2 regions of the Streptomyces sp. NPDC006385 genome follow, and region 1 is predicted to be linked to the other one. Evidence: riboswitches for the same ligand, from Rfam matches in the RefSeq annotation. Region 1 holds a riboswitch; the other holds the start of a gene.

Region 1 (15,176 bases):
CGGCAGGAACGTGGACGTCATCGCCGGTTACTGCTCTTGCTTCGCGGTCTTCGTGATCGACTCGGCGACCTGCTGCGGCGACTTGGAGCCGGCGATGAGCGCGCCGACGCTGTCGTTGACCTCCTGGCCGACGGCGGGCGCGTACGCCTGGTCGAGATAGAGCTGGAAGCCGGTGGCGACCTTCAACTGCGCCTGTACGGCCTTGATGTTGGGGTCGCTGATGGCTCTCTCGGCGGCCGGGACCACGGGGAGGACACCGGTCTTCTTGACCAGCTCCACATCCGTCGCCTCGGAGGCGAAGAACTTCAGGAAGTCCACGGCGGCCTGCGGAGCCCCGCTGCGCAGGGCGTGCCCGCCGCCCCCGCCGAACACCTCGGTGATCTCACCCTTGCCGCCCTCGACCGCTGGGAACGGGAAGAAGCCGAGGTCGTCGCCGAGGCCCCTGCCGGCGTCCGCCTGGACTACGGGCGCCCACTGGCCCATGAGCTCCATGGCCGCCTTGCCGTTGCCGACGGTCGCGGCCTGCCCGGTGGGGCTGGAGTAGGCGGCGCCGAGGAAGCCTCTCTGGAAGGGCTGGAGGTCGACGAGTTCCTGGAGGTGCTGTCCGGCCTGGACGAAGGCGTCGCCGGTGAAGTCCTGGTCGTCGTAGGCCTTCTGCAACGCGGAGGCGCCGGCGGTGCGCATCGCGAGGTAGGCCCAGTAGTACATGCCGGGCCACTTCTCCTTGCCGGCGAGGGCGAGCGGGGTGGTGCCCTTGGCCTTCAACTCACGTACGGCGTCGAGGAAACCGCTCCACGTGGTCGGCGGCTCGCTGATGCCTGCGTCCTTGAAGAGGGCCTTGTTGTACCAGAAGCCGACCATGCCCATGTCGAACGGTATGCCGTACACCTTGTCGGCGAGGAGGTACGGCTCCTTCGCGACCGGCAGCAGGCCGCCGGCGAAGTCCTCGGTCCGGTCCGTGAGGTCCTCGACGAGCGCGGCGTCGACCTGCTGCTTCAGGACGCCGCCGCCCCAGGTGTGGAAGATGTCGGGCAGCTTCCCGGAGGCGGTCAGCGCCGTCATCTTCGACTTGTAGGCGTCGTTCTCCCACTGGACGATCTTCACCTTGACCTTGGGGTTCTGGGCCTCGAACTTCTTGGCCAGCGCCGCCCAGACGCCCTTCGTAGGCTCGGTGGTGGAGATGTTCCACCACTCGATGGTGGTCGTCCCGTCCGACGACCCTCCGCCCGAGTCGCCGCCGCAACCGCTCAGTGCCGTCGCGCCCAGACCGGCCGCGGCGGAGGCCGCCAGGAAGCCGCGGCGGGACAGTGCCGGGTCGCCCATCATGCGCTCCTTGGGTACGGGACGACCTGTGCGTGGCCGTCCACGAGATCGAAAGTTTCGGAACTGATCCAGAAAGCTGCGCCGTTGCCGCACCCTAGAGACAGCCGCCGAACGGTGGCAACCCCTTGTACACGGTGGAATCTGGCGCCAACTGTCACGCCGTCTCCGGAACTTGAACCGACGACGGCGCCGCCCGGCAACCGAGGCAGGATGCTGCCGGCGCTAGCAGGCGGCACGGACCCGGGTCACTCTGAAGAACTCTCGCTGGACTTGCCGAAACATTCGCATCGATGGACGAACATTATGGAGCGGGCTGTAAGGGCACCTCGGAGCGGCAAAGCGGCCCCGGGGCAGGACGGGAAGCCGTCCCGCCCGGAGACTTCGGTCGGCCGGGGTCTTACAGGCCCGCGTCGCGGCTGCGGACGTCCTCCAGGGACTCGCGGCGTACCAGGAGCCGAGCGGCGCCGGCGCGTACGGCGACCACGGGTGGGCGTCCGACGAGGTTGTACCCGGAGGCCATGGAGAGGTGGTAGGCACCGGCGACGGGGATGGCGAGCAGGTCGCCGGTGCGCACGTCGCCGGTGCGCACGTCGGCGGGGAGCACGGCATCCGGGGCGAGGACGTCGCCCGCCTCGCAGTGCCGGCCGACCACGGTCACCGTGGCCTGGGCGGCGGTGCTGTGGCGTCCGATGAGGCGGGGGGCGTAGCGCACGCCGTACAGGGCGGGGCGCGGGTTGTCGCTCATGCCGCCGCCGACGGCGACGTAAGTGCGCTCGTCCGTGCGTTTGACCGCGAGGACGCGGTAGAGGGCGATGCCCGCGGGACCCGCGATGGCCCGGCCCGGCTCGATGATCAGCGCGGCAGCGGCAGCCCGGCGGTCACGCACGCCTCGGTCAGTTCCGCGCGGACCCTGCGGGCCGGCGTGGTGAGGTCCAGGGCCGGCTCGCCGGGGCGATAGGGATGCCGTGGCCGCCGCCGAGGTCGAGTTCGGTCAGGACGAGGCCGTGCTGCCGGCGCAGCCGGGCCATGAGGCCGACCAGGCGGCGTACGGCGGCGAGGTACGGCTTGACGCCGGTGATCTGTGAGCCCAAGTGGCAGTGCAGTCCGGTGAGTTCGAGTTGCGGCTGGTCCAGGATCCGGGCGATGGCGTCCTGCGCGTAGCCGTCCGAGAGGGACAGGCCGAACTTCTGGTCCTCGGTGCCGGTGCGGATCTTCTCGTGGCCGCCGGCGCTGATCCCGGGCGCCACCCGCACCATGACCTTCTGATGACCGCCGGGCCCGACCGCCGCGGCGAGCCACGCGATCTCCGAGGAACTGTCGATCACGATACGGCCGACGCCGAGGCGCAGCGCGCTCTCCAGGTCGCGCGAGGTCTTGGCGTTGCCGTGCAGCACGATCCGCTCGGGCGCGAAGCCCGTGGTGACCGCGAGTTCCAGTTCGCCCGCCGAGCAGACGTCGAGACCGAGGCCCTCCTCGTCCATCCAGTGCACCATGGCGCGGCACAGGTACGCCTTGGCGGCGTACAGCACTTCGGCATCGGCGAAGGCGGCCCGGTAGGTGCGGCAGCGTTCGCACACCTCGGTCTCGTCGAGGACGTGGATGGGGGTGCCGAAGCGTTCGGCGACCTCGGCGAGCGGTACGCCTGCCCCGCGGAGCTCGCCGGGCGGGGCTCGGTGGTGTCGGCGGGCCATACGGACAGCCCTGACGCGAGGGCGTGTTCGTGAACGGTCGTCATGTGCGCTTCCCCCTTCAGCCGAACTGCGGTGCGAGGGTCGGAGCCGTCGGCTCGACCGGCGCGGGAGCCGGTGCCGACAGCGGCGGGTCCACCGTGACGGTGGTGGCGCCGAGGGGTGCGGCCAGGGTGCGCAGGGCGGGCTCGGCGAGCCTGATCCAGGGCTGGCCGGGGCCGAGGGTAGCGGTCAGCCTGCGGACGGAGGTGAAGCCGACGGCCGTGCGGTCGCCGAGGGGCGTACGGAAGAGGCGGACCGCGCAGCCCGAGGGTCCCGGCCGGACCGGGACGAACAGGGGCCCGGCCGGGGAACGATCGGAAGGCTCGGGATCTTCACCGCACAGGATGTCTGTCATGGATGCCTCCTGGAGGATCCGAGAAAGTGGGTCGAGGTCGGGGCAGCCCCGGACACGGGGAGGCGGACCGGGGCGCACCTGACGACGCTATGCCCGCCGGGCCGACGCTGCGGACGCCTGATGACGCGGTGCTGACGGGGGACGGGCGGATACTGACGGGTCGCTGACGCCGGGGGACGCGGGGCCGGCTGACAGGGCGGGCGGGCACGCGGGGGCGCGTGTCAGTCGTCGGCGAGCCGGGAAGTCAGGAAACCCGGCGTCGACGCTCGCGGGCACGGGGACGAACTCGTCCGGCACCGCTCCCACTGTCGGCGAGGACACACCCCGCCACGTCTTCCACGACCACCACCCGGTTCATCAGTTGCCCTTGATCAGTCCGTTGAGCGCGATGTTGATTTCGAGGACATCGACGCGGGGCTCGCCCATGAAACCGAGGGTCGACCTTCGGCGCGCTCCCCGACGAGCTTCTCCACGACCACGAGCACTCCAGGGCGGGCGACGTGGCCCGGTCCTCGGGCGTTGCCCCCACCCGCTTGACAGCGGGAGCCAGAAGGGGGGCCCTCCTCCCCATGACGCTGGGTGTCCACCCGACGCGAGCCGCCCGGTCACCCCCGCCCACCCTCGCAGCGCTCCCGTAAGCCCCGGAGCTCGATCGTTGCTGCCCCGCCCACTGCGACGCGGCGAGTCTTAACGGAAGCTTGACGCCGCCGGAGCCCTCATCCGTGGGCCCATGCGTCACTCTCTGCTTACGCTGGTGCCGCCGTCCGCGTGATGGCCGGACTCCACGCCGATCCGCACCTCTGGAGCAGCCGATGGCCACCACCACCGAACGCCCCTCGCCCCATCGTCTGCGCACCTGGATGCTCCAGGGGCTGTCCGACATAGGCAAGGGCCACGGTCCCCAGGGGCCGCACGCCGAGCCGGAGCCCGCCCACAAGGGGCAGCGCTGGTATCGCGTCATGTGTCTCACCGGTGTCGACTATTTCTCCACCCTCGGCTACCAGCCCGGCATCGCGGCTCTCGCGGCAGGTCTTCTCTCCCCGGTGGCGACCATCGTCCTCGTGATCGTCACCCTCGCGGGCGCTCTGCCCGTCTACCGGCGGGTGGCCGAGGAGAGCCCGCACGGCGAAGGCTCCATCGCGATGCTGGAGCGGCTGCTGTCCTTCTGGAAGGGCAAGCTGTTCGTCCTGACCCTGCTCGGCTTCGCCGCCACGGACTTCCTGATCACCATCACGCTGTCGGCGGCCGACGCCTCGACCCACCTGGTCGAGAACCCGCACCTGCACAGCGCCCTGCACGACAAGCAGATGCTGATCACCCTCGTCCTCGTCGCCCTGCTCGGCGCGGTGTTCCTCAAGGGCTTCCTGGAGGCGATCGGCGTCGCCGTCGCCCTGGTCGCGAGCTACCTCCTGCTCAACGCCGTCGTCGTGGTCGTCGGCCTCTACCACGTCCTCACCGAGGGGCACGTGGTCACGGACTGGTCCAACGCCCTCACCACCGAGCACGGCAACGTCTTCGTCATGATCGGCGTGGCCCTGATCGTCTTCCCCAAGCTCGCGCTCGGCCTCTCCGGCTTCGAGACCGGTGTCGCCGTGATGCCCCACGTCAAGGGCGACCCGGGCGATACCGAGGACCGTCCGCTGGGGCGTATCCGGGACACGAAGAAGCTGCTCACGACCGCCGCCCTGATCATGAGTGGCTTCCTGATCACGACAAGCTTCATCACCACCCTCTTGATCCCGTCGAAGGAGTTCGAGCCGGGCGGCCAGGCCGACGGCCGTGCGCTGGCGTTCCTCGCCCACGACTACCTCGGCAACACGTTCGGCACGGTCTACGACATCTCGACGATCGCCATCCTGTGGTTCGCCGGCGCTTCCGCCATGGCCGGCCTGCTCAACCTGATGCCCCGCTATCTGCCCCGGTACGGCATGGCCCCGCACTGGGCACGCGCGGTGCGTCCGATGGTCATCGTCTTCACCCTCGTCGCCTTCCTCGTCACCTGGATCTTCGACGCCGACGTCAACGCCCAGGGCGGCGCGTACGCCACCGGCGTCCTGGTGCTCATCAGCTCCGCGGCCATCGCCGTGACCATCGCGGCCCGCAAGGCCGGCCAGCGGAAGTGGACCATCGCGTTCGCGGTCATCTCCGCGGTGTTCCTGTACACGACCGTCGCGAACGTCATCGAGCGCCCCGACGGTGTGAAGATCGGCGCCTGCTTCATCGCGGGCATCATCCTCATCTCCCTCCTTTCGCGGCTGCGGCGCGCCTTCGAGCTCCGCGTGACCGGCGTGACGCTGGACGCCATGGCGGAGCGGTTCGTCCGGGACATGGCCAGCCGGAAGATACGGCTCATCGCCAATGAGCCCGACCGGCGTGACAAGGCCGAGTACCGCGACAAGATCGAGCAGATCCGCAACGACAACGACCTGCCCGAGCAGGAGGACTTCGTCTTCGTCGAGGTGACGGTCACCGACCCGTCCGAGTTCGAGGCGGGCCTGACCGTGCGCGGCGAGGTCATGCATGGCCGCTACCGCGTCCTCACCCTGGAATCCTCCTCCATCCCCAACGCCCTGGCCGCCCTTCTCCTCCACGTCCGCGACACCACCGCTCGCATCCCCCACATCTACTTCGAGTGGACCGAAGGCAGCCCCTTCGCCAACTTCCTGCGCTTCATCCTCTTCGGCCAGGGCGAGGTCGCCCCGGTCACGCGCGAGGTACTGCGCGAAGCGGAGCCGGACCGCGCGCGTCGGCCTCGCGTCCACACCGGCTGAGCGGGCGGATCGAGCCCGGACGCCGCTCGCAGGGCACCGACCCCGGGGCACGCCATACACCGGCACCGGCACCGTCACCGGCACCGTCACCGTCACCGGCCACTTCACGCCAGAATCCCGTCCATATTCGGCTGTACACGGTCAGGGTCCCGTCAGCGCCGGTTACAGCGGCCCTCGCGCGCCCTACCTTCGCCTCATGGGACGGAGTGGACCGCAAGGCCACACCGGCGACCGCCACTGGTGCGGCAGCGCCTGTTTCGCCGTGGGCTGCGCTCTCGGCTTCGCGGCCATGACCGAGCTGGTCGACTGGGACGCGGGCACCCTGACGCCGCCACGCACCCTGCTCTGGCTGGCCCTGTCCGCGACGCTGTGCGTGGTGCTGCTGCCGCCGTACGTCACCGCGGGCCCAGGCTGGCTGGCCGTCCAGGGCACGGTCCGCAGGCACGTCGTGTGCACGGACGCCCTGGTGACCGTACGGCAGTACGAGGGTGTCTCCCTGCACCTGGTTCTGCGCGACGCCTACGGCCACCGCCTGGAACTCGACCCCCGCGTCCTCGTCGCCAACCCGCTGCTGTGGCACGAGCTGGACACGGGGATGCGCCGCTCGCTTGAACGCGGCACGCTGCGCGAGGGCGCGGACGTGCTGAGGCGCATCGGCCACCGGATCGACGACGAGACGGCCCAGTCGGTGCTCAGGGCTTCGGGGCTCTCATGACGAGCGAGCGCCGGGCACGACGTATCAGGATCCGTCCGAGGCCGATCTCCCCGGTGATCACCACCCGGAGGACCACCGGGCCATCGGCGTCGCCGTTCGCTCGGGTCTTGATCTTGGCGTAGTTCGACACGAGGGAGTCCGTGTCCACGGCCACTCCAGGCGGAGTCACGAGTTTCAAGGTGCCGCCGCACATGTCGAGATCGATGTGCAAGGTGTCCCGCGTGATCACCGCTTGGCTCAGGTCGAGCGTCACATCGCCCCACGCCGAGACGATCTCCAAGCGCCGGGGGACCACCCAGCCCTCCCCACGCCGGACCGAACCGCCCCGCTGCTCGATCCGCACGACGTCCTTGGGCTCGGCCACGAGGATGTCGTCCACGTCGACCGGCAGGTCCCTCGTCAGGGCGGTCAACTCGCCCATCATGCGGGCGGTCAGGGCGGCCTCCACACGCTCGTCCAGTTCCTCGACGGTCAGCCGACCGTCACCCGCCGCTCTCCGCAGCACGTCAACGACCCGGTCCCGGTCCTCGTGCGAAGCCCTCAACACGGGCGCCTCGTCCCTGCCCACCAGCCCAGCCGACATGCCCTCACCCCGTTCGCCACCCCATCGACGAAACTAACGCTATATCGCGTCATACGTGTTTGCCAAGCTCTGGCCATGACCGCCGCGTCCGGCCCTATCGTGATCCGCATGCAGTCCTACACAATCGGCCAGGCCGCCCGTCTGCTCGGCGTGAGCCCCGACACCGCGCGCCGCTGGGCGGACGCCGGTCGAGTGGCCACCCACCGCGACGAGACCGGACGCCGACTCATCGACGGCCAGGACCTCGCCGCGTTCTCGGTCGAACTCGCCAAGTCCGGTACCGGCGAGGAGGAGACCTCGCACACCTCCGCCCGCAACGCCTTCCCCGGCATCGTCACCGCGATCAAACTCGGCGACGTCGCCGCCCAGGTCGACATCCAGGCCGGCCCGCACCGACTGGTCTCCCTGCTGACCCGCGAGGCGGTCGAGGAACTGGGCCTGGAGGTCGGCATGGAGGCCACCGCCCGCGTGAAGTCGACGAACGTCCACATCGACCGCGCGTGACCGGGCAGCCGACACACTTACGGTGGGGCCGGGATCAACAATCACCAAAAGCTCCATGAGCACCCGTAAGGCCCTATAAGCCCCACCGTCTGCGAGGCGTACCCCCATGAGCCTGAGCATCCGCAACCAGCTCCCCGGCACGATCACCGCCGTCACCCCCGGCGAGGTCATGGCGACCGTCAAGGTCCGCCTCGCCGGCGGCCAAAGCCTCACCGCCGCGATCACCCTGGAGGCCGTCGAGGATCTCGGTCTGACCGATGGCAACGCCGTGACCGCCCTCGTGAAGGCTACGGAAATCTCCCTGGCCACCGCCCCGATCGAGGGCCTGTCCATCCGCAACCAGCTCCCCGGCACGGTGTCCGGCATCGCCACCGGCGGCGCCATGGCCTCCGTCAAGATCGCCACGGAGGGCGCCTCCCTGACCGCGGTCATCACCAGGGACGCCACCACCGACCTCGCTCTCTCCCCCGGCGTGCCGGTCGTAGCGCTGATCAAGGCGACGGAGGTGGCGCTGGCCAAGGCGTGACGCAAGGGGGCGTAGCCGGGGCGTAGCAGGTGGGCGTACAAGATCGGACCGGACACAGAAGGGCTCCGCCCGGCCGAGTACGGCGGCCAAGACGGAGCCCTTCCCTCACCTACGTCGGTGCGTGAGCCCTGCGGACGTCAGTCCTCCGGACGTCAGTCCTCCGGACGTGGGTCGTCGGGACGTTGGTCGTCCGGACGTTGGTCGTCCGGACGCCAACCCTCCGGGGTGTCAGTCCTCGTACGCATCCAGCGGCGGGCAGGAACAGACCAGGTTCCGGTCGCCGAAGGCCTGGTCGATCCGGCGCACCGGCGGCCAGTACTTGTCGGCGACCGACACACCGGCCGGGAACACGGCCTCCTCACGGCCGTACGCATGCTCCCACTCCGCGCCTAGCGCACGGGCGGTGTGCGGAGCGTTGCGCAGCGGGTTGTCGTCGGCGGGCCACTCGCCCGACCCGACCTTCTCGATCTCCGCGCGGATGGCGATCATCGCCTCGCAGAACCGGTCGAGCTCGATCAGGTCCTCGGATTCGGTCGGCTCGATCATCAGCGTCCCGGCCACCGGGAACGACATCGTCGGCGCGTGGAAGCCGTAGTCGATGAGCCGCTTGGCCACGTCGTCGACGCTCACCCCGGTCGCCTTGGTCAGCGGCCGCAGATCGATGATGCACTCGTGCGCGACGAGCCCGCCCGGTCCGGTGTAGAGCACCGGGTAGTGCGGCTCCAGCCGCTTGGCGATGTAGTTGGCGGACAGCACCGCCACCTGCGTGGCCCGCTTGAGCCCCTCGCCGCCCATGAGCCGGACGTACGCCCACGAGATCGGCAGGATCCCGGCGGAACCCCAGGGCGCGGCCGAGATCGGCCCCACACCCGTGTCCGGGCCGGCCGCGGGCTGCATCGGGTGGTTCGGCAGGTACGGCGCCAGGTGCGCTCGCACCGCCACGGGCCCGACACCCGGGCCGCCACCACCATGCGGGATGCAGAAGGTCTTGTGCAGGTTCAGATGCGAGACGTCCCCGCCGAAGTGCCCAGGCTTGGCGAGACCGACCAGGGCGTTGAGGTTCGCGCCGTCGACGTACACCTGCCCGCCGGCCTCGTGCACCTGCGCGCAGATGTCGGCGACGTGCTCCTCGAACACACCGTGCGTAGAGGGGTACGTGATCATCAGCACCGCCAACTGGTCGCGGTGCTGCTCGATCTTCGCCCGCAGGTCCTCGACGTCGATCTCCCCGTCCTCGGCGGTCTTGACGACGACGACCTTCATCCCGGCCATGACGGCACTGGCGGCGTTCGTCCCGTGCGCGGACGACGGGATGAGGCAGACGGTCCGCTGCTCGTCGCCGTTGGCCCGGTGGTACCCGCGTACGGCGAGCAGCCCGGCCAGCTCACCCTGCGACCCGGCGTTGGGCTGCAGCGACACCTTGTCGTAGCCGGTGACCTCGGCGAGACGTTCCTCCAGCTCGCGGATGAGCGTCAGATAGCCCTGCGCCTGCTCGGCGGGCGCGAAGGGGTGCAGTTGACCGAACTCCGGCCAGGTGACCGGCTCCATCTCGGTCGTCGCGTTCAGCTTCATCGTGCAGGAGCCCAGCGGGATCATGCCCCGGTCCAGCGCGTAGTCACGGTCCGCGAGCCTGCGCAGGTAGCGCAGCATCGCCGTCTCGGAACGGTGCTGGTGGAAGACGGGGTGCGAGAGGTACGCGTCGGTGCGCAGCAGCGCGCCCGGCAGGACGTCCTCGGTCTCCGCGTCCAGCGCCTCGATGTCGCCCTCGACCCCGAAGGCCGTCCACACAGCGGCCAGTTGCGCCCGCGTGGTGGTCTCGTCGCAGGCGATGGACACATGGTCGGCGTCGACGAGGTGCAGGTTGACGCCGTTCTGCCGGGCGGCGGCGACGATCTCGGCGGCCTTGGAGGGCACACGCACGGTCAGCGTGTCGAAGTACGAGCCATGAACGACCTCGACCCCACCGGCCGCGAGCCCCGCGGCGAGGACGGTGGCGTACCGATGGGTCCGCCGGGCGATGCCCTTCAGCCCCTCGGGCCCGTGGTAGACGGCGTACATTCCCGCCATCACGGCGAGCAGCACCTGAGCGGTGCAGATGTTGCTGGTCGCCTTCTCCCGCCGAATGTGCTGCTCACGCGTCTGCAGAGCCAGCCGGTACGCCTTGTTCCCGTCCGCGTCCACGGACACGCCCACGAGCCGCCCCGGCAGGCTGCGCGCGAACTTCTCCTGTACGGCCATGTAGCCGGCGTGCGGCCCGCCGAAGCCCATCGGCACACCGAACCGCTGCGTCGTCCCGACCGCGATGTCCGCCCCCAGCTCACCGGGCGACTTCAGCAGCGTGAGCGCGAGCAGATCGGCGGCGACGGTGACGAGGGCACCGAGTTCATGCGCCTGATCGATGACGGGCTTGATATCCCGTACGACACCGGAGGCGCCCGGGTACTGCAGGAGCACGCCGTTGATCTCACGCCCGGCGACCTCGGCCGGAATACCGTCGCTGAGGTCGGCGACCACGACCTCCACACCGGTCGGCTCGGCGCGGGTCTCGATCACGGCGATGGTCTGCGGAAGCACATCCGCGTCGACCAGGAACAGCCCCTTCTTGTTCTTGCCCATGCGCCGGGACAGGGCCATGGCCTCGGCCGCCGCGGTCCCCTCGTCGAGCAGTGAGGCGCCGGAGGTCGGCAGCCCGGTGAGATCGGCGACCACGGTCTGGAAGTTGAGCAGGGCCTCGAGCCGCCCCTGGGAGATCTCGGGCTGGTACGGCGTGTAGGCCGTGTACCAGGCAGGGTTCTCCATCACATTGCGCAGGATGACCGGCGGCGTGAACGTCCCGTAGTACCCGAGCCCGATCATCGAGTCCAGCACCTGATTGCGATCGGCGAGCGACCGCAGCTCGGCCAGCACCTCGGCCTCGGTGCGCGCCCCCGGCAGCTCAAGAGAGTCGGCATTCTTGATCACATCCGGCACCGCCGCGGCGGTCAGCTCGTCCAGCGAGCCGTACCCGACCTGGGCGAGCATCTTGGCCCGAGCCTCATGATCGGGACCGATGTGACGCTGCTCGAAGGGGATTCCCTGCTCGAGCTCGGAGAGCGGAATGCGGTGGGCGGTCATTGCGGAGGCCTCCTGGTCTGACGCGACCTTCGAGGGGCACCACGGCGCGGGTACCCATACGGCCTCCCCCTCTGTCATCTCAACCTGAGAGCTTCACCGGGGCGCCCGAGGGCTCCGGTTTTCACCGTCGGTGAGAGCGGAAGCCGTCGACACCCGCCCTGCTTTCCAGAGTGACCTCGTCCGTGCGGTACGTGTGCCTGAGAGATTCCGGGGAGGATTTGCTCCTTCGGCGCCTCCGATGATGCCTGGAGGACTCTCCCGCACGGGGTCAGCAGCCGCTTGCAAGCCTACCAGCGGGGTCAACGCACGAACCTTCGAGTGGCCGCTCTCACCAATGTGCCTTTTCGTAGTGCTTACGGATGAGTTGCGACCAAGTGGAGGGCCCGTGCAGACCGACATCGATCCGCGCAACCTGATCGGCCGCAAGGCCTTCGACCGCAACGGCACCAAGATCGGCACCATCGACGAGGTCTACCTCGACGACGCGACCGGAGTGCCGGAATGGGCGGCGATACGCACCGGCCTGTTCTCCCGGGACGCCTTCGTCCCCCTGGAGCCCAGCGAACTGGTCGAGGGCAGCCTGCACGTCCCCTTCGACCGCGCCCTGATCAAGGACGCCCCCGACTTCGGCGTAGGCCGCCACCTCTCCCCCGAACAGGAACTCCAGCTCTACCACCACTACGGCCTCGACGTGGCCCCACCGCCCCCGATCCCGGACCGAGACTTCGGCAACCTGGCAGGCACGGAGGACACCTGACCCCCACACCACACCACCGACGCACCCTCCCACCAGGAACCACACCGAAGGCCGGCTTGCCTCTGCACCCAGCGCGACGGCCCCCCACCACCCAAGCCGTTCGCCCACACCGTCACAACGACCGCACACGTACCCAGCCGAAACCCAGCGCCCCCACCCACCAAGACCGACGCGCCCCCCACCATGCGGGCAGTGTCCAGCCGGCCTGCGGGCAGTCGCCTGACCAGCCTGTGGCCAGCTGCCCCAAGTTGCTTGCTCCCAAGGCCCCGCCCACTCGGACAGCACCGCGCGGCACCCACTCGGCCCCCAGCCAGTGGCCTCACCCAGTGTCCGGACGGTCATCGTCTGAGCGCATTCCCAGCGCGGCACGCCAACTGCCCTCCTGCAACCAGTCGCCCCACCCGGCCTACGCCCAGCGCAGTGACCCAACCAGCGCCTGGCGACACCCGCTCATCCAGGCCCAGCCCCCCACCCCGGCCAACCCGAGGGCAGCACCCGCCAGCCCTGGGGCAGCCACCCCACCCAGCAGGCACCTCGCGGCACCCACCCACCTCCGCCCAACGGCTCCACACAGCCTGCGGGCAATCGTGCCGCTGGGCGGCACAACACAAAGCCGCGGGAGCCACGGCCCCCACCACCCCTCCGCGCCCTACGCCGGCACCACAGGCCCCGCCCCGGACGCCCCACCCCCCGCTTCCCAAACCCCCGGTCTCCGCGCCACCAACGGCAACGGCTCCGCCGCCTCCAACTCCGGATCGTCGACCCGAAACGTCCGCACCCGCCCCGGCTCCGACCCAGGCGTCTCGAACCGCACCGTCACCCGCCCGAGCCCACTCCCCTGCACCCACCCATGCCCGTACTCGGCATGCCGCACATCATGCCCAGCAGCCCACCGCCGCTCGACATGCACGGCCTCCCGCTCCTCCGCAGGATCCTCGTGATCCCCCTCATCCTCAGCGGGCTCCAGCCGCTCCCCTGCCGCCTGCGCGAACAGGTCCTCCTGCGTGTAGTCGGCCAGCCCACTCACCCCGACCCCCAGCAGCCGCACACCTCCTGTCGTGTCCACGGAATCCAGCAGCCGCGCAGCGGCCTCCCGCACCACAGCGGGGTCATCCGTCGGCCCCCGCAGCGTCTCGGACCGGGTCAAGGTCGAAAAGTCGTACCGCCGCACCTTCAGCACGATCGTCCGCCCGGACAACCCGGCCGCACGCAGCCGCTGCACACACCGGTCGGCCAGCCGCTGCACTTCCAGCCCCACCCGGACCCGGTCGTGGATGTCCACGTCATACGTGTCCTCGACCGACACCGACTTGGCCTCCCGCTCGGCCACCACGGGCCGCTCGTCATGGGCCAGCGCCATGGCGTACAGGGCATGCCCATGAGCCTTGCCCAGCAGCCGAACGAGCTCGTCCTCCCCCGCCTCGGCGATCTCATTCACCGTATGGATCCCGGCCCGCCGCAGATGGTCCCCCGTCGCCGGCCCCACCCCCGGCAACGTGCGCACCGACATCGGCCCGAGCAACGCCCGCTCGGTGCCCGGCTCGATCAGCACCAGCCCGTCGGGCTTGGCCTCCTCCGAGGCGATCTTCGCCAGCATCTTGGACGCCGCCAGCCCCACCGAGCCGGCGAGCCCGGTGACCGCACGTATGTCGGCGCGCAGCTTCACCCCGACCAGCCGCGCCGACTCCGCGTCCCAGGCCGCTCCCCCGGCCTCCAGGTCCACGAAGGCCTCGTCCAGACTCAGCGGTTCCACCAGCGGAGACAGCTCCCGCAGCAGCCCCATCACCTGCTCGCTGATCTCACGGTAGATCCCGAAGCGCGGCACGAGATACGCGGCATTCGGCGCCAGCCGCCGCGCCTGAGCCATGGGCATCGCCGAGTGCACCCCGAAAACCCGAGCCTCGTAGGACGCGGTGGCAACGACTCCACGCGGCCCGAGCCCACCCACGATCACGGCCTTCCCGCGCAGGCTCGGCTTGGATGCCTGCTCCACCGAGGCGTAGAAGGCATCCATGTCGAGATGCAGGATCGTGGGCGCGTTTCTCACATCTCCGATGCTGCCTCACGCCACTGACAATGCCCTGCTACGCCCGCCGGTCTCGTCCACCCGACCACCAGGGGGCCCGTCGGCTCAGACCACGAACGCTCTCAGACCGCCCGGTTACGCCGCCGGGCCAGCTCGTCCGCCGGGTTGTGCCCGACCAGCGTCTCCCCGGTGTCGATCCGCTCCCCGTGCAGCTGCGACAACGCGCTCTCGACGTCCCGCCACACCACTCCGACGGCGATCCCGAAGATCCCCTGACCACCCTGGAGCAGCGCATGGACCTCGTCCGGCGAGGTGCACTCGTACACCGTCGCGCCGTCGCTCATCAGCGTCATGCGCTCGAGATCACGAAAGCCCTGCTCACGCAGATGCTGCACGGCGGTGCGGATGTTCTGCAGCGACACACCGGTGTCGAGGAACCGCTTGACGATCTTCAGGACGACGACGTCCCGGAAGCTGTACAGCCGCTGCGTCCCCGACCCGTAAGCGGGCCGCACGCTCGGCTCGACGAGGCCGGTGCGCGCCCAGTAGTCCAGTTGCCGGTAGGTGATGCCGGCGGCCGCACATGCCGTCGGACCGCGATAGCCGATCTGCTCGGACGCCATGGCCGTCGCCTCTCCGCTGCTCGGCACGGCCGTGGGGCGCTGCGGAGCGTGATCGGCCGCGCCGGAGGCAGGGGTGAATCCCATGCCCGAACGCAGCTGAGAGCCTGAGGGAGGGTACGGACCGCTCTCCCCGAAACTGTGTCCGGGGG
Region 2 (15,176 bases), on a different contig from region 1:
AGGAAGACAACGACGGTGCAGACGCGGTGTTGGGACCGATCAGCGGGGACGCCGACGACCCCGGGCCCGCGTTGAGAGCCGCGATGACCGCTCTCGGTGGCAACTGGGGGGATGTCACCGTCACGACGAACATCGCGGGACCTGTGCACTACGTCGTCCGCGCCGCCGAACAGAGCCCGGACAAGGCCGGTGCCACACGGATCCATCTATGGGCGGCAAGCGCATGGGCACTCGTCCGCTACGCCGAAGAACACTCGTAAGCTCCTGCGCGCCGTGCCATGACAGGCAGCACGCTGACCAGCGGCGGGCCCGGTCCAACTTCGGTGGCAAACGGTCCAGGTTCACCGTCACAGACACTGCGGCTCGGTGGGACGCCCTCCGTTGGGAGGAGATCGGCGCCCTACGGGTGCAGGCCGACGCGATGACGGTGGCGGTGGTGGAACTGCAGGGCGTGGCCGCCGCCAACCGCCTGCTGTGGGAAGGCTCGGCTGAGCGCGCACGGTCGTTCCTGCTGGCCACGCTCGCATTCTTCGGCGGCGCTGCCCAAGCCCGGATCGCCGCCGCCACTGAGCAACTGCTGGGCGCCTGTGGGGACGTGGAGAACACCGAGCGCCTGGAGGCGGCCCTGGAAGCGTTCGGGCAGGCCGTCCGTGCGTCACCGCCCCGCGACTGTCCTGGTGGGCGCGGCGCCGGGCGGCGCGGGCGGCCTCGTAGGATGCGAAAGCGCCCTGTCCCCGGCACCTGGAAGACACCGCGGGATTTGCCGACAGAATCCGCTCCGTCCGGGGCGTCACGCGCGTTGGCGGCCGTACCGGCGTTGTCCGTCGGCGGCGTCGAGTCGCACGGAGGGAGTGGGGGGCGATGCGGTGCGGTATCTCTGTGCGCCATGGTGGACTTCCTCGGTCGGTCGAAGTCGGCTCCATGCCTCGATTGGGTAAAGGGTCAGGGTGGGAGTCGTCGCGTCACCGTCACCTTTGCATAGCCTGAAGGTGGGGGAGGGGCGCCTGGGCAGGGCGGCTCTCCAGTGTTGTGACACCGCTGGAGTACGCCATGACCGCGAAGAAGCCGCCATCGAGCTCAAGGGTGTTGTCGGGCATGCCGGTCATGGCGATGGCAGGCGTCGCGGTCGTGGACGTGGTGGCCGGGCCGGGGGTGGGGCTGTTGCCCCTGGTGTCGCTCGGGCCCGCCTTCGCCAGCCTGCTCGGCGGATGGCGCCGCACCGCCCTGATCGGCGTGGCGGCGCTGCTGCTGTGCGTGGGGCTCGGCCTCTACAACGGGTTGTTCCAGGAACGCCGGGGCTTCGCGGCCATGGGGTCGGTGGCGGGCGTGACCGGCATCGGTATCGCGGCGGCCGTGATGCGCTCGCGCCGGGAGGCGGAGCTGGCCAGTGTGCGATCGATCGCGGAGGTCGCGCAGCGGGTGCTGCTGCGGCCGGTCCCGCTGACCGCGGGCCCGCTCCAGGCGGCGGTGTCGTACACCTCGGCTGTCGCCGAGGCGCGCATCGGCGGCGACCTGTACGAGGTGGTGGCCTCCCCGCACGGCATCCGCGTGATCGTCGGGGATGTGCAGGGCAAGGGGCTGGCCGCGGTGGAGACGGCCGCCGTGGTGCTCGGCGCCTTCCGGGAGGCCGCCCACGACGAGCCGGACCTGGTGGGGCTCGGCGAGCGCCTGGAACGCAGTGTGGCCCGGGAGTTGGAGGGAGAGAAGTTCGTCACCGCGATCCTCGTGGAGATCGGCTCGGACCAGGAGGCGGTCCTCCTCAACTACGGCCACCCTGCCCCGATGCTCGTACGCCGTGACGGCGGTGCCGACTTCCCGCAGCCGCCCTCCTATTCCCTCCCGCTGGGCCTGGGCGCCCACGGCGGTGAGGGTCCCAAGCCCTACCGGGTGGGTTTCGTGCCGGGGGAGCAACTGCTGCTCTACACCGACGGGGTCACCGAGGCCCGTGACGAGACCGGCCGCTTCTATCCGCTCGACGAGCGCGCGCACCTGCTGAAGGATCCCGACGCGCACCGCGCGTTGGAGGCGCTGCGTGAGGACCTGGTCCAGCATGCCGCCGGGCCGCACCATGACGACGCCGCGATGCTCCTGTTGCGCTATCACGGCCATGAACACGGTCATGAACACGGCCATGAACACGGTCATGAGGAAGGAAAATCTGGCCCCACCGGGTGAGTGAGCAGGGAGTTCGGCACGGTAGAAAGGACGCATGCCGGAGCGAGAGACGCCTCCAGGGGCCACGGACGATGTCGATGCGGTCACCCGGGCGGTGCTGACCGCGTCGCGCCTGCTGGTGGCGGTCTCGGCCCGGTCGCTGGCCGAGGTCGAGGAACGGGTGACACTGCCGCAGTTCCGCATGCTGGTGGTGCTGTCCACGCGCGGGGCCACCAAGCTGGTTGCGCTCGCCGACCTGTTGCAGGTGGCGCCGTCCACGGCGATGCGGATGGTCGACCGGCTGATCGCGGCCGGGCTCGCCGACCGCAAGGCGAACCCCGACAACCGCCGCGAGACCCTGCTGCAGCTCACCGAGGAGGGACGGCGCACGGTCGCGGACGTCACCGCCCGGCGCCGCGCGGAGATCGCCGCGATCGTCGAACGGCTCACGCCGACGCAGCGGCTGGCGCTCATCGAGGCCCTCGCTGCTTTCAACGAGGCCGGGGGAGAGCCCCTCGCCCCGGTGTTGGACGCTGCGGAACCGCACCCGCTCGGCTGGGCGGTCGACGTCCCTGTGGCGCGTGACGCCTGACGCGGTGTCGGCCACTGTTCTGGGCGTCACTTCTCCGCGGCCCGCACGTTTTGCATAATGCAAGGGAATGGTGAAAGCGGCCTGCTGCCCGATCCCGGCAATAGTGGCCGCACCTGTGTGTCCTGCTCCGGGCAGTGCGGATGATCCGCCCGTGGCGGCAGGATGCGAGGCGTAGCCGGGACACGGAACGACGCTTGGGGTGGACATGCGCATGCGCCGACCGCGCCGCCCCCTGCCCGCGTCCGAGCCCGACCTGATGGCGCATCTGCGCTCCACGGTCTGGGGTCCGGCGGAGTTCGTCGGCCTGCCGCCGTGGTGGCTGGTCGGTGAGGGGCTCCTCGCCGGAGTTCTCGGAGTGGGGGCCATCGTCGGCGTCACGGTCGCCGGCGCCTGGTACGGGCTGCCCGTGCTGGCGCAAGGCACGGCCGGTCTGGTCTGCGCGGCAGCGCTCGTCCTCTATCTCGCCCTGGTGCGGGCAGGCCGGGCCCTGATCGGTCTCGTCGCCCTGCTCGGTGTGTGCCTGGCGCTCCAGGCGCCGCAGGCGGCCGCGGGCCTGGTGCTGGCGGAGCGGGGACGGGTGGAGTCCGCGGTGGTGACGTCGGTCGAGGGTGGCCCGGCGGCCGTGTCCAGCCGCGGCCGCTACCTGTGCTCGGTGGCCGGCCGAGACGGTGTGCAGTTGAAGGTGCGTATCTGGCGCGGCTGCGGACAGACCACCCGGGCCGGCGACGCGCTGGCCGTCGTGTACGACCCCGAGGGGCGGGTGCCGCCGCGCGGTGTGGAGCCGGGAGCGCCCGCAGGCGGGCCTTTGCGGGCCCTTGGCGGCTGGGCCGCAGCCCTGGCCGCCGGCTGCCTGGTCGCGGTCGTACGCTCCTACCGTCTGACCCACACCGCACGAGCCCTGCACCGAGACACGGCGACACCTCCTCCCTGGCATTCGGCCGGAGGTCGGTGAGGGGGTCAAGCGAGGAGGCGTTCACGTCCAGATCCGGGCGCGGCGTGAGGGCCACGACCGGGGGCCCCGGCTCGGGTGGCGGGCGGAGCAAGCCCCTTTTGGCGCCGCTCACGCGGCCGCGTGTACCGCGCGAAGGACGCTTTGAGGGCTGAGCCAGCCGACCGGCCTGCCGTACGCCGGGTCGAGGACCGGAACCCCGGTGCCCGCTGTCCAGAGCAAGGTGTGCAGCGCCTGCGCGAGGGGCTGGTCGATCGTGACGGGTGCGGGCATCTCGGTGAGCTGTCCCACCACCGCCGGGCCTGTGTCCGGCTGCTCCGCCAGCACTTCGGCGATGGCCTGGGCGGTGACGACACCCACGTAACGCCCCGAGGCGTCGACCACCGGCAGGGCCCCGTACCGACCCCGTACCGGACAGGATCAACAGGTCAGCGGCGTCCGCGAGTTCGGTCGACGCCGGCAGCGGCGAGGGCAGGGGTCCATGACGGAGCCCACCTGCTGGGTGCCGATCCGGGCGCCGCCTGCGGGGCCTTCGAGGTCCGCAGCGTGACGTTCCCTCAGCACTCGATGATGTTGACCGCCAGCCCGCCCCGCGCCGTCTCCTTGTACTTCACCGACATGTCGGCGCCCGTGTCCTTCATCGTCTTGATGACCTTGTCCAGGGACACTTTGTGCGAGCCGTCCCCCCGCATCGCCATCCGCGCCGCCGTGACCGCCTTCACCGCGGCCATGCCGTTGCGCTCGATGCAGGGGATCTGGACGAGGCCGCCGACCGGGTCGCAGGTCAGGCCGAGGTTGTGTTCCATGCCGATCTCGGCGGCGTTCTCGACCTGTTCCGGGGAGCCGCCGAGCACCTCCGCCAGCGCGCCCGCCGCCATCGAGCAGGCCGAGCCCACCTCGCCCTGGCAGCCGACCTCGGCGCCGGAGATGGACGCGTTCTCCTTGAAGAGCATGCCGATGGCGCCGGCGGCCAGCAGGAAGCGGACCACCCCGTCTTCCTTCTCTCCCTCGGAGGCCCCGCCGGCCGCGAAGTTGATGTAGTAGTGGAGCACGGCGGGGATGATGCCCGCCGCCCCGTTGGTCGGGGCGGTGACGACGCGGCCGCCCGCCGCGTTCTCCTCGTTGACCGCCATCGCGTAGAGCGTGATCCACTCCATCGCGTGCGCCAACGGGTCGCCCTCCGCCCGGAGCTGGCGGGCCGACATCGCGGCCCGGCGGCGGACCTTCAGGCCACCCGGCAGGATGCCCTCACGGGACATGCCGCGCGCCACGCACGCCTGCATCACCCGCCAGATCTCCAGCAGGCCCGCGCGGATCTCCTCCTCGGTGCGCCAGGCCCGCTCGTTCTCCAGCATCAGCGAGGAGATCGACAGGCCGGTCTCCTCCGTCAGGCGCAGCAGCTCGTCGCCCGTGCGGAAGGGGTACTTCAGCACCGTGTCGTCGAGCTTGATCCGGTCCGCGCCGACCGCGTCCTCGTCGACGACGAAGCCGCCGCCGACCGAGTAGTACGTCTTCGACAGCAGTTCCGCCCCGGAGGCGTCGTACGCCCACAGGGTCATGCCGTTCGCGTGGTAGGGGAGTGCCTTGCGGCGGTGCAGGACCAGGTCGTCGTCGAAGGAGAACGGGACCTCGTGGTCACCGAGCAACCGGATCCGGCCCGCCGCCCTGATGGCCTCGACGCGCTCGTCCGCCGTCTCCACGTCCACCGTCCGCGGCGAGTCCCCCTCCAGGCCCAGCAGCACCGCCTTCGGTGTGCCGTGGCCGTGTCCGGTCGCGCCGAGCGAGCCGTACAGCTCGCAGCGGACGGACGCCACGGAGGACAGCAGGTCCTCGTTGCGCAGGCGCCGCGCGAACATGCGGGCCGCGCGCATCGGGCCGACCGTGTGGGAGCTGGACGGGCCGATGCCGATCGAGAACAGGTCGAAGACCGAGATGGCCACGGGGGGACTCCTCAATAGCGGGGTGGTGCAGAAGGTTCTGCGGGGTGCCCCGCTCGCTCACTGACCAGTGTGCGGGACACCCCACAAAAAGGGACTACTTGTTCAGACCGGGGTACAGCGGGTGCTTGTCGGCCAGCGCCTTGACCCGGGCCTTGAGCGCCGCGGCGTCGTAGGACGGCTTGAGCGTCTCGGCGATGACGTCGGCGACCTCGGCGAAGTCCTCGGCGGTGAAGCCGCGGGTCGCCAGGGCGGGCGTACCGATGCGCAGGCCCGAGGTCACCATCGGCGGGCGCGGGTCGTTCGGGACGGCGTTGCGGTTGACCGTGATACCGACCTCGTGGAGGCGGTCCTCGGCCTGCCGGCCGTCCAGCTCGGACTCGCGCAGGTCGACCAGGACCAGGTGCACGTCCGTGCCGCCCGACAGGACGTTGACGCCGGTCTCACGGGCGTCGGCGGCGGTCAGGCGCTCGGCGAGGATCTTCGCGCCCTCGACCGTCCGGCGCTGGCGCTCCTTGAACTCCTCGCTCGCCGCGACCTTGAAGGAGACCGCCTTGGCCGCGATCACGTGCTCCAGGGGGCCGCCCTGGAAGCCCGGGAAGACGGAGGAGTTCAGCTTCTTCGCGAAGTCCTTCTTCGCGAGGATGATGCCGCCGCGCGGGCCGCCCAGTGTCTTGTGCGTCGTGGACGTCACCACGTCTGCGTACTCCACCGGGTTCGGGTGCAGCCCCGCCGCGACCAGACCCGCGAAGTGCGCCATGTCGACCCACAGGCACGCCTCGACCTCGTCGGCGATCCGCCGGAACTCGGCGAAGTCCAGCTGCCGCGGGTACGCCGACCACCCGGCGATGATCACCTTCGGCCGGTGCTCCTTGGCGAGCCGCTCCAGCTCGGCCATGTCGACCAGGCCGGTCTCGGTGTCCACGTGGTACGCGACCACGTCGAACTGCTTGCCGGAGAAGTTCAGCCGCATGCCGTGGGTGAGGTGGCCGCCGTGCGCCAGGTCCAGGCCCAGGATGGTGTCGCCGGGCTGGGCCAGGGCGAACAGGGCGGCCTGGTTGGCGGAGGCGCCCGAGTGGGGCTGGACGTTGGCGTACTCGGCGCCGAACAGCTCCTTGACCCGGTCGATGGCGATCTGCTCGGCGACGTCGACGTGCTCGCAGCCGCCGTAGTAGCGGCGGCCGGGGTAGCCCTCGGCGTACTTGTTGGTCAGGACCGAGCCCTGGGCCTCCATGACCGCGACCGGCGCGAAGTTCTCGGAGGCGATCATCTCCAGGGTGGACTGCTGGCGCTCCAGCTCGGCGTCGAGCGCGGCCGCGACGGCCGGATCGAGCTCGTGCAGGGGCGCGTTCAGAAGCGACTTGTCAGACATGGGGGCAGACATGGGTGATACGACTCCTCAGCCGGCGGTGTGGGTGTCGTACTCGTCGGCGGAGAGCAGGTCGGCCGGCTCCTCCGTGACGCGTACCTTGAACAGCCAGCCGCCCTCGAAGGGGGCGGAGTTCACCAGCGCCGGGTCGTTCACCACGTCCTCGTTGATCTCGGTGACCTCGCCGGTGACCGGGGAGTACAGGTCGGACACCGACTTGGTCGACTCCAGCTCGCCGCAGGTGTCACCCGCGGTCACGGTCGAGCCGACCTCGGGGAGCTGGGCGTAGACGACATCGCCGAGCGCGTTGGCCGCGAACTCGGTGATGCCGACCGTCGCGACGCCGTCCTCGGCGGTCGACAGCCACTCGTGCTCCTTGCTGTAGCGCAGCTGCTGGGGGTTGCTCATGGCCTGAATTCTCCTGTACGCGCGGAACGGGTGCGGAATGGGGGTCTGCTGGAAACGGGGATGAGCAGCGGAAATGTGCGCGGGGTCACGCACGGTCCGCTGCCGGGCCCCGCTGCTGGGCCAGTCTCTACTTCTGGCGCTTGTAGAACGGCAGCGCCACGACCTCGTACGGCTCGTGGCTGCCGCGGATGTCCACGCCGACCCCGGCCGTGCCCGGCTCCGAGTGTGCCGCGTCGACGTACGCCATCGCGATCGGCTTGCCCAGCGTGGGGGAGGGGGCACCGGAGGTGACCTCGCCGATGACCTCGCCGCCGGCGACGACCGCGTACCCGGCGCGCGGGACACGGCGGCCCTCGGCGACCAGGCCGACCAGGACGCGCGGCGGGTTCTGCGAGGCGCGGGAGGCGGCCTCGGCCAGCGCCTCGCGCCCGACGAAGTCGCCCTCCTTCGCGAACTTCACCACCCGGCCGAGCCCGGCGTCGAAGGGCGTGCGGGAGGTCGACAGCTCATGGCCGTACAGCGGCATGCCCGCCTCCAGCCGCAGCGTGTCCCGGCAGGACAGCCCGCAGGGGACCAGACCGACGCCCGCGCCCGCCTCGGTCAGCGCCCGCCACAGCTCGACGGCGTGCTCCGGCTTCACGAACAGCTCGAAGCCGTCCTCGCCGGTGTAGCCGGTGCGGGCGATGAGGGCGGGGACGCCTGCGACGGTGCCGGGCAGGCCGGCGTAGTACTTCAGGCCGTCGAGGTCGGCGTCGGTCAGCGACTTCAGGATGCCGGGGGACTCGGGTCCCTGGACGGCGATCAGGGCGTAGGCGTCCCGGTCGTCGCGCACCTCGGCGTCGAAGCCGGCGACCCGCTCGGTCAGCGCGTCCAGCACCACCTGGGCGTTGGAGGCGTTGGCGACGATCATGTACTCGGTCTCGGCGAGCCGGTAGACGATCAGGTCGTCGAGGATGCCGCCGTCGGCCCGGCAGATCATGGTGTAGCGGGCGCGGCCGACACCGACCGAGGCGATGTCGCCGACCAGGGAGTAGTTCAGGAAGGCGGCCGCCTGCGGGCCGGTGACGGTGATCTCGCCCATGTGCGAGAGGTCGAACAGGCCGGCCCTGGTGCGTACGGCGAGGTGCTCGTCGCGCTCGGAGCCGTAGCGCAGGGGCATGTCCCAGCCGGCGAAGTCGGTCATCGTCGCGCCGAGCGAGCGATGCACGGCATCGAGCGCGGTGTGACGGAGTTCTTCTGTACTGCTCATCGGACGGATGTCTCCCAGGGATGACGGGCGAGGTCGTTCCTCCCCATCTGTCATCGGAACCTGAGAGGTTCGCCATGATCACGCAGATCACGGCTTGCACCTTGGGTGGGGCCGCCCCCGCTGTCGAGGACGAGGGGTGCGGCCCGCTTTTCAGATGTGCCTCGCCCGCGCGGTGACGGGGCCTGAGAGATTCAAGGGAGGGACTTGCTCCTTCGGCGCCCCGGCGACGCACTGCCGGGGACTCTCCCGCGCGGATTCAAACGGCCGGTATGCAGTTGGCGCGGACATCATTGCACGCATACGGGCGACACGGCAGGGGGAACCTTCCCCGGGGCCTTCCGGAGCCGCGCACAGTGGGCCCAGAGTCGGCCACAGTGCCCTGTAGCAGGCTTGTTGCGGTAAGCGGACGAAAACAGCAGACACCGGGGATTACCTTCTCTTTACACTCGACGGGGATGGGACTCCCGACCCAATCCCATGGGGAGGACGATCACGGTGAACAGGACGACGGCGTACGCCACGACCTCGGGCCTGGCGCTGCCGAAGCAGCCCACGACTCCCGTCCGGGAGGCGTGCGACGAGCGCCCGGCACCCGTGGTCCGTGATCTGCGCGAGCGCTCCGGTCACAGTCCGCACGCCCTGATCTTCGCCCCCGAGGACCTCGTCGTGATCACCGGCCTGCCCGGCGGCGGCAAGTCCACGCTGATGCGGCGGACGGTCAAAGGCGTCCGCGTCGACTCCCAGGACACCCGGGACCGCTGGAGCGCCCGTATGCCTGGATTCGTCCCCTACGCCGTCTATCGCCCCCTGGTCCGCCTCGCGCACTACGCCGGACTGCGCCGCGCCCTGCGCTCCGGCGAGGGCGTCGTCGTGCACGACTGCGGTACGCAGGCCTGGGTGCGCGGCTGGCTGGCCCGTGCGGCCCGGCGCCGCGGCGGCACCCTGCACCTGCTGCTGCTCGACGTCGCCCCGGACACGGCCCTGGAGGGCCAGCGCGAGCGCGGCCGGGGCGTCTCCCGCTATGCCTTCCTGCGTCACCGCAGAGCGGCCGCCCGGCTGCTGCACTCGGTGGAGAGGGGCGATCTGCCCCAGGGCTGCGGCTCGGCGGTGCTGATCGACCGGGAGGCGGCGGACGTACTGCGCCGGATCGGTTTCGCGGGCTGAACGGCCCCGGTCCCGCACCGGGGGCCCCGCGCCGGCCGGCCACCGGCTAGCCTTTCGGTCCACAGACGTGGTTCACAGCAGGCGGTCAGACAGATGGACTTCCCAGCGGATCTCCCCGCGGACTTCCCGGCACAGACGCACCTCCACCCGCACGGCGGCTGGCCCGGCAACGAGCTGGAGGAGGTGCTCTCGGCCTCTCTCGGCCTGCCCTCGGCGGGCGGCCGGATCATCGAGGTGCTGGGCCGCAGCTTCGTCTGGGTCCCCCTGCCCAACGGCGGCGGACCGCACAGTGGCCCGCTCGACCTGCCCACACTGGAGATCGAGGGGCAGGCGTACGTCCCGGTCTTCAGCTCCGAGGAGCAGTTCCGCCAGGTCGTCGGCTCCCACATGTCGTACACCGTCGCCCCCGCCGTGGAGTTCGCCCGCGGCCTGCCCCCGCAGGTGGGCATCGCCGTCAACCCGGACGGCGTGGTCGGCGTCCCCCTGCCCCCGGCGGCGGTGGCCGAGCTGTGCCGGGTGGGCCGTACGCCCCTGGACGGCCTCACCTCCGGAGGCCGCGTCAAGCTCTACGAGCCCGACTGGCAGGACGACCCGATCGACTTCCTCGCGGCGGCGTCGGCCGAGTTCGCCGAGACCGGCGTGGTCACGACGGCCCGCCGCTGCCTCGCGGCGATCGAGACGGCCACCCCGGTGATGTTCATAGGCGTCGAACTCGCCCAGTGGGAAGGCGACCTGCGCGCCGCCCCCATGGACGCCCTGTCCCGCGCCCTCGGCCGCACCCCGGCCCCCTGGCCGGTCAACCTGGTCCTCCTGGACGTGGCCCAGGACCCGGTGATCGACTGGATGCGCCAGCGGGTCCGTCCCTTCTACCAGCGGGATTTCTGAGCCTCCTGAGGTGCGGCGCCCCGACAGGGGCGCGGGGCTGTGACACGAGCGGCTTCGCCGCGGGGCGCGATCGACTTCGAACGACCCGCAGCCCGCGGACCACATCAGGTCCCGAGCTCTCAACGCTTAAGCTTGTTGCGAAAACGGACTTCGCGAAGGGGCGGTTGGAACGTGAGCGCGAGCGGCACCACCTCGACCGGGCAGGTCGAGCACATGCTGCGCCAGGTGACTCCCGGGCGCTACGACGCCTACGAGGCCCTCCTGCGCGCGCTCGCGACCCCGTCCGCCGGCCAGGTCTGGATGCTGCTGTGGCACGGCCAGGCCGGCTCCCCGGACGCCCAGTACGGAAACATGGAGGTCGACGGCCACGGCTACGCCCCGTGCGTCACCTCCGCCCAGGAGCTGTCGGCCAGCGGCTGGAACCGCAGCTACGAAGTGGTCGACGCGGTCGACGTGGCCCGCACCCTCTACCCGGACCACTACGGCCTCTGGCTGAACCCGCACGCCCCGGGCGGCGGCGTCGGCATCCCCTGGCTCGACCTGCGCCGCATCGCCACCGGCCTGGACCGCCAGCCCGCCGGTCCGCTGCGCCTGTCGGAGCCCGGCATCGAGATCCCGCAGTTCTACGCCCTGCTCGCGCAGAACGCCCACCGCACCCCGGCCGTCCGCTCGCTGCGCCGCGCCTGGGTGCAGCCCGCGCTCGGGGCGCCGTATCTCGCCATCGGCCTCGACGTGTACGACACCAGCCCGCCCGCCGTGGACTCGGTGCGCTCGATGATGCTGCAGTCGATCGGCGCGGTTCCCGACGGGCTGCCGGTCTCGACCGTGGCGATGTCCGACGAGGACGACCCGGTCGCCATGTGGATGCGCGCGAGCGCCCGCCCCTTCTACGACCGCGAGGCACACGCCGCCGCCCCCGCGCAGGCTCCGGCGGCCGGCTATGGCTACCCACCGGCACAGGGCCGTTACTGATCACTCACCGGTTACCCTACTGATCAGTCAGCAGGCTGACTGTCGTAGGTCCGAAGGTCGGCGAACTTCGGTTTCACAGGCTGATCTCCGCGCGTAGATGCGATCGGAAGGTCCCGGTCCGCCCTCATACGCCCCAACTGGGGCGCGTCCGGCCGCCGTTACCCGTTGTTCGGATAACGGAACCCCTCAGACAGCATCACGGTTGCGCATCCTTTCCCCGTCAACTCTGGCAACAGATCGCCAAAGCGTTGAAGACTCCCGGCAAGACACGGGCCGGTCGGTCCCGTGCACGAGTTCGAAGCAACCGCTACAGCGGCAGCCAGGGGGGTCGGCAACCGCCGGCCGAGAGGGGTCAATCTCAAAGTGACGGCACCGATCGAGACCACCGGATCGCAGGCCGAAGCCCAGCCCGAGGCCGTGCTTGCGGGGGTCGAGTCCAAGAAGATCGAGGGTCGGTCTCTGGGGCAGATCGCCTGGACCCGTTTCAAGCGGGACAAGGTGGCGGTGGCGGGCGGCATCGTGGTCGTGCTGCTCGTCGTGGTGGCGGCCCTGTCCCGTCCGCTCCAGGCGATGCTGGGCCTCGACCCCAACGCCTTCCACCAGGACCTGATCGACCCCAACACCTCCCTGCCCAAGGGCGACTTCGGAGGGATGAGCTGGGACCACCCGCTGGGTGTCGAGCCGAAGTTCGGCCGGGACATCCTCGCGCGCATCCTGGAGGGCTCCTGGGTCTCCCTGGTCGTCGCCTTCGGTGCGACGCTGCTGTCCGTCGCCATCGGCACCGTGATGGGTCTGGTCGCCGGCTACTACGGCGGACGGGTCGACACCGTCGTCAGCCGGCTCATGGACACCTTCCTCGCGTTCCCGCTGCTCCTCTTCGCCATCGCCATCTCCGCCACGCTCCAGGGCGGTGCCTTCGGCCTCGAAGGGCTGCCCCTGCACATCTCGGTGCTGATCTTCGTCATCGGGTTCTTCAACTGGCCGTACATGGGGCGCATCGTGCGCGGTCAGACCCTGGCGCTGCGCGAGCGGGAGTTCGTCGACGCCTCCCGGGGGATGGGGGCCGGCGGCCCGTACATCCTCTTCAAGGAACTGCTGCCCAACCTCGTCGCGCCGATCATCGTCTACTCGACGCTGCTCATCCCGACGAACATCATCTTCGAAGCCTCGCTGAGCTTCCTCGGCGTGGGTATCCAGCCTCCCCAGGCGTCCTGGGGAGGGATGCTCAACCAAGCCGTCGACTTCTTCGAGGTCGACCCGCAGTACATGATCGTTCCCGGCCTCGCGATCTTCATCACGGTGCTGGCCTTCAACCTGCTCGGTGACGGCCTCCGGGACGCACTCGACCCCCGCAGCCGCTGACGTCCGCGGCGCCCGGCTGCGACCCGACGTCCCACGCAAGTGTCCACCTACGAAGGGGAATCCGACCATCATGCGAAGGTCAGTAATGGCCGCAGTTGCGGTCGCCAGCAGCGCCGGCCTGCTTCTGGCGGGCTGCAGCAAGGCCGATGACGGCAAAGACACGCCCGAGGGCGCCGGCGCCAACGCCGCGACCAAGGACGTCGTGAACGCGTCCACGCACAAGGGTGGCACGGTCACCTACGCGAGTGCCGACGCGCCGGAGTCCCTGGACCCGGGCAACATGTACTACGCCTACGGCTACAACTTCAGCCGCCTCTACGCGCGTCCGTTGATGACGTTCAAGCCGGCCCCCGGTGAGGCGGGCAACGAACTCGTCCCGGACCTCGCCGAGAGCAAGGGCACGCCCAGCGACGGCGGCAAGACCTGGACGTACAAGATCCGTCAGGGCGTCAAGTACGAGGACGGGACCGCGGTCACCTCCAAGGACGTCAAGTACGCCGTGGAGCGCTCGAACTTCGCCCGTGACGTGCTCTCCCTCGGCCCCAACTACTTCCAGCAGTTGCTGAACGACCCGGACAAGTACAAGGGCCCTTACAAGGACAAGAGCGAAAAGGGTCTCTCGTCCATCGAGACCCCGGACGACCACACCATCGTCTTCAAGCTGAACAAGCCGTTCTCCGAGTTCGACTACCTGGTCAGTGCCCCGCAGACGGCCCCCGTGCCGCGGGCCAAGGACACGGGTGTGGACTACACCAAGAAGGTCGTCTCCTCCGGCTCGTACAAGTTCGAGAAGTACGAGGAGGGCAAGCAGATCGTCCTGGTCCGCAACCCTCAGTGGGACGCCAAGACGGACCCGCTGCGCAAGCAGTACCCGGACAAGATCGTGGTGAACCTCAAGGTCAACAAGGCCACGATCGACAAGGACGTGATGTCCGGGGCCACCATGATCGACATCCAGGGCACCGGTGTCGACGCGCAGACCCAGGCGCAGATCCTCAACGACAAGGCCGAGATGGCCAACACGGACAACGCCCTGGGCGGTCGCCTCATCTACACGGCGATCAACACCAAGCTGGCGCCGTTCGACAACATCGAGTGCCGTAAGGCCGTCGAGTACGCGATCGACAAGACCGCCGTGCAGACCGCGATGGGCGGACCGATCCGCGGTGACATCGCCACCACCGTCCTGCCCACCGACGTCACGGGCTACGAGAAGGCCGACCTGTACGCCACCAAGGACAGCAAGGGCGACGTGGCCAAGGCCAAGGAGCACCTGAAGGCCTGTGGCAAGGAGGGTGGCTTCAAGACCTCCATCTCCGCCCGCAGCGACCGGCAGGGCGAGGTCGACGCGGCCACCGCGATCGTCGGCGCGCTGAAGAAGGTCGGTATCCAGGCGGACATCAAGCAGTACCCGTCCGGCAAGTACTTCTCGGACTACGCGGGCGTGCCCAAGTTCAACGAGAAGAACAACGTCGGTCTGATGATGATGCAGTGGGGTGCCGACTGGCCCACGGGCTACGGCTTCCTGCAGCAGATCGTGCACGGCAAGGCCATCAGCCAGTCCGGCAACACCAACCTGTCCGAGCTGGACAACCCCGAGATCAACAAGCTGCTGGACGACGCGATCGGCAACACCGACGAGGCCGCCCGCACCAAGGCGTACACCGAGGTCGACCAGAAGGTCATGGAGCAGGCCGCCATCGTCCCGCTGACCTACTTCAAGGTCCTGCTGTACCGCTCGCCGCACGCCACCAACCTGGTGTCGACGTCCGCCTTCAGCGGTCAGTACGACTACCTCAACGTCGGCACCGCCGAGAAGTAGCCCCGGAAGGCAGGTGAAGGCATTGGCGCCCGCGGAGTTCGTCATCCGCGGGCGCCGGCGCCGGTCCTCGTGATCTCGTACATCATCCGCCGGACGATCGCGGCGTTGATCCTGCTGCTCGTCGTCACCGCGGTCACCTTCGGCATCTTCTTCATCCTGCCGAAGCTCGCCGGGCAGACCGCCGACCAGCTGGCACAGCAGTACATCGGCAAGAACCCCACACCCGAGGACATCGCGGCGGTCAAGCGGAACCTCGGTCTCGACCAGCCGGTCTACATCCAGTACTGGGAGTTCATCAAGGGGATCGTCTCCG

What was found. A riboswitch is a leader RNA that binds a small molecule or an ion and turns the genes downstream of it on or off. The one in region 1 is predicted to bind glycine.
Region 2: linked by a shared signal. The riboswitch ahead of gcvT (glycine cleavage system aminomethyltransferase GcvT) and the one ahead of gcvP (aminomethyl-transferring glycine dehydrogenase) in region 1 are both predicted to bind glycine.

What each region holds. Positions count from the first base shown of each region.
Region 1 covers NZ_JBEXQG010000052.1:8,166-23,341, reverse strand. Annotated here, with positions in the region: gene ABZ078_RS31030 (sugar ABC transporter permease) at 1-21, opposite strand, end outside; gene ABZ078_RS31025 (extracellular solute-binding protein) at 28-1,323, opposite strand; partial or broken gene lysA (diaminopimelate decarboxylase) at 1,721-3,058, opposite strand; gene ABZ078_RS31015 (SAV_915 family protein) at 3,073-3,408, opposite strand; gene ABZ078_RS31010 (amino acid transporter) at 4,221-6,179, shown strand; gene ABZ078_RS31005 (hypothetical protein) at 6,376-6,894, shown strand; gene ABZ078_RS31000 (DUF1707 domain-containing protein) at 6,872-7,477, opposite strand; gene ABZ078_RS30995 (helix-turn-helix transcriptional regulator) at 7,586-7,981, shown strand; gene ABZ078_RS30990 (TOBE domain-containing protein) at 8,088-8,507, shown strand; gene gcvP (aminomethyl-transferring glycine dehydrogenase) at 8,736-11,621, opposite strand; glycine riboswitch at 11,797-11,892, opposite strand; gene ABZ078_RS30980 (PRC-barrel domain-containing protein) at 12,007-12,378, shown strand; gene ABZ078_RS30975 (DNA polymerase IV) at 13,028-14,425, opposite strand; gene ABZ078_RS30970 (MerR family transcriptional regulator) at 14,527-15,176, opposite strand, start outside.
Region 2 covers NZ_JBEXQG010000003.1:203,281-218,456, reverse strand. Annotated here, with positions in the region: gene ABZ078_RS03675 (hypothetical protein) at 1-260, shown strand, start outside; gene ABZ078_RS03670 (PP2C family protein-serine/threonine phosphatase) at 1,051-2,175, shown strand; gene ABZ078_RS03665 (MarR family transcriptional regulator) at 2,210-2,746, shown strand; gene ABZ078_RS03660 (hypothetical protein) at 2,958-3,698, shown strand; partial or broken gene ABZ078_RS03655 (CBS domain-containing protein) at 3,807-4,235, opposite strand; gene ABZ078_RS03650 (L-serine ammonia-lyase) at 4,253-5,635, opposite strand; gene glyA (serine hydroxymethyltransferase) at 5,730-7,004, opposite strand; gene gcvH (glycine cleavage system protein GcvH) at 7,032-7,409, opposite strand; gene gcvT (glycine cleavage system aminomethyltransferase GcvT) at 7,537-8,658, opposite strand; glycine riboswitch at 8,819-8,917, opposite strand; gene ABZ078_RS03630 (AAA family ATPase) at 9,154-9,822, shown strand; gene ABZ078_RS03625 (enhanced serine sensitivity protein SseB) at 9,916-10,707, shown strand; gene ABZ078_RS03620 (enhanced serine sensitivity protein SseB C-terminal domain-containing protein) at 10,879-11,679, shown strand; gene ABZ078_RS03615 (ABC transporter permease) at 12,043-13,041, shown strand; gene ABZ078_RS03610 (ABC transporter substrate-binding protein) at 13,127-14,863, shown strand; gene ABZ078_RS03605 (ABC transporter permease) at 14,933-15,176, shown strand, end outside.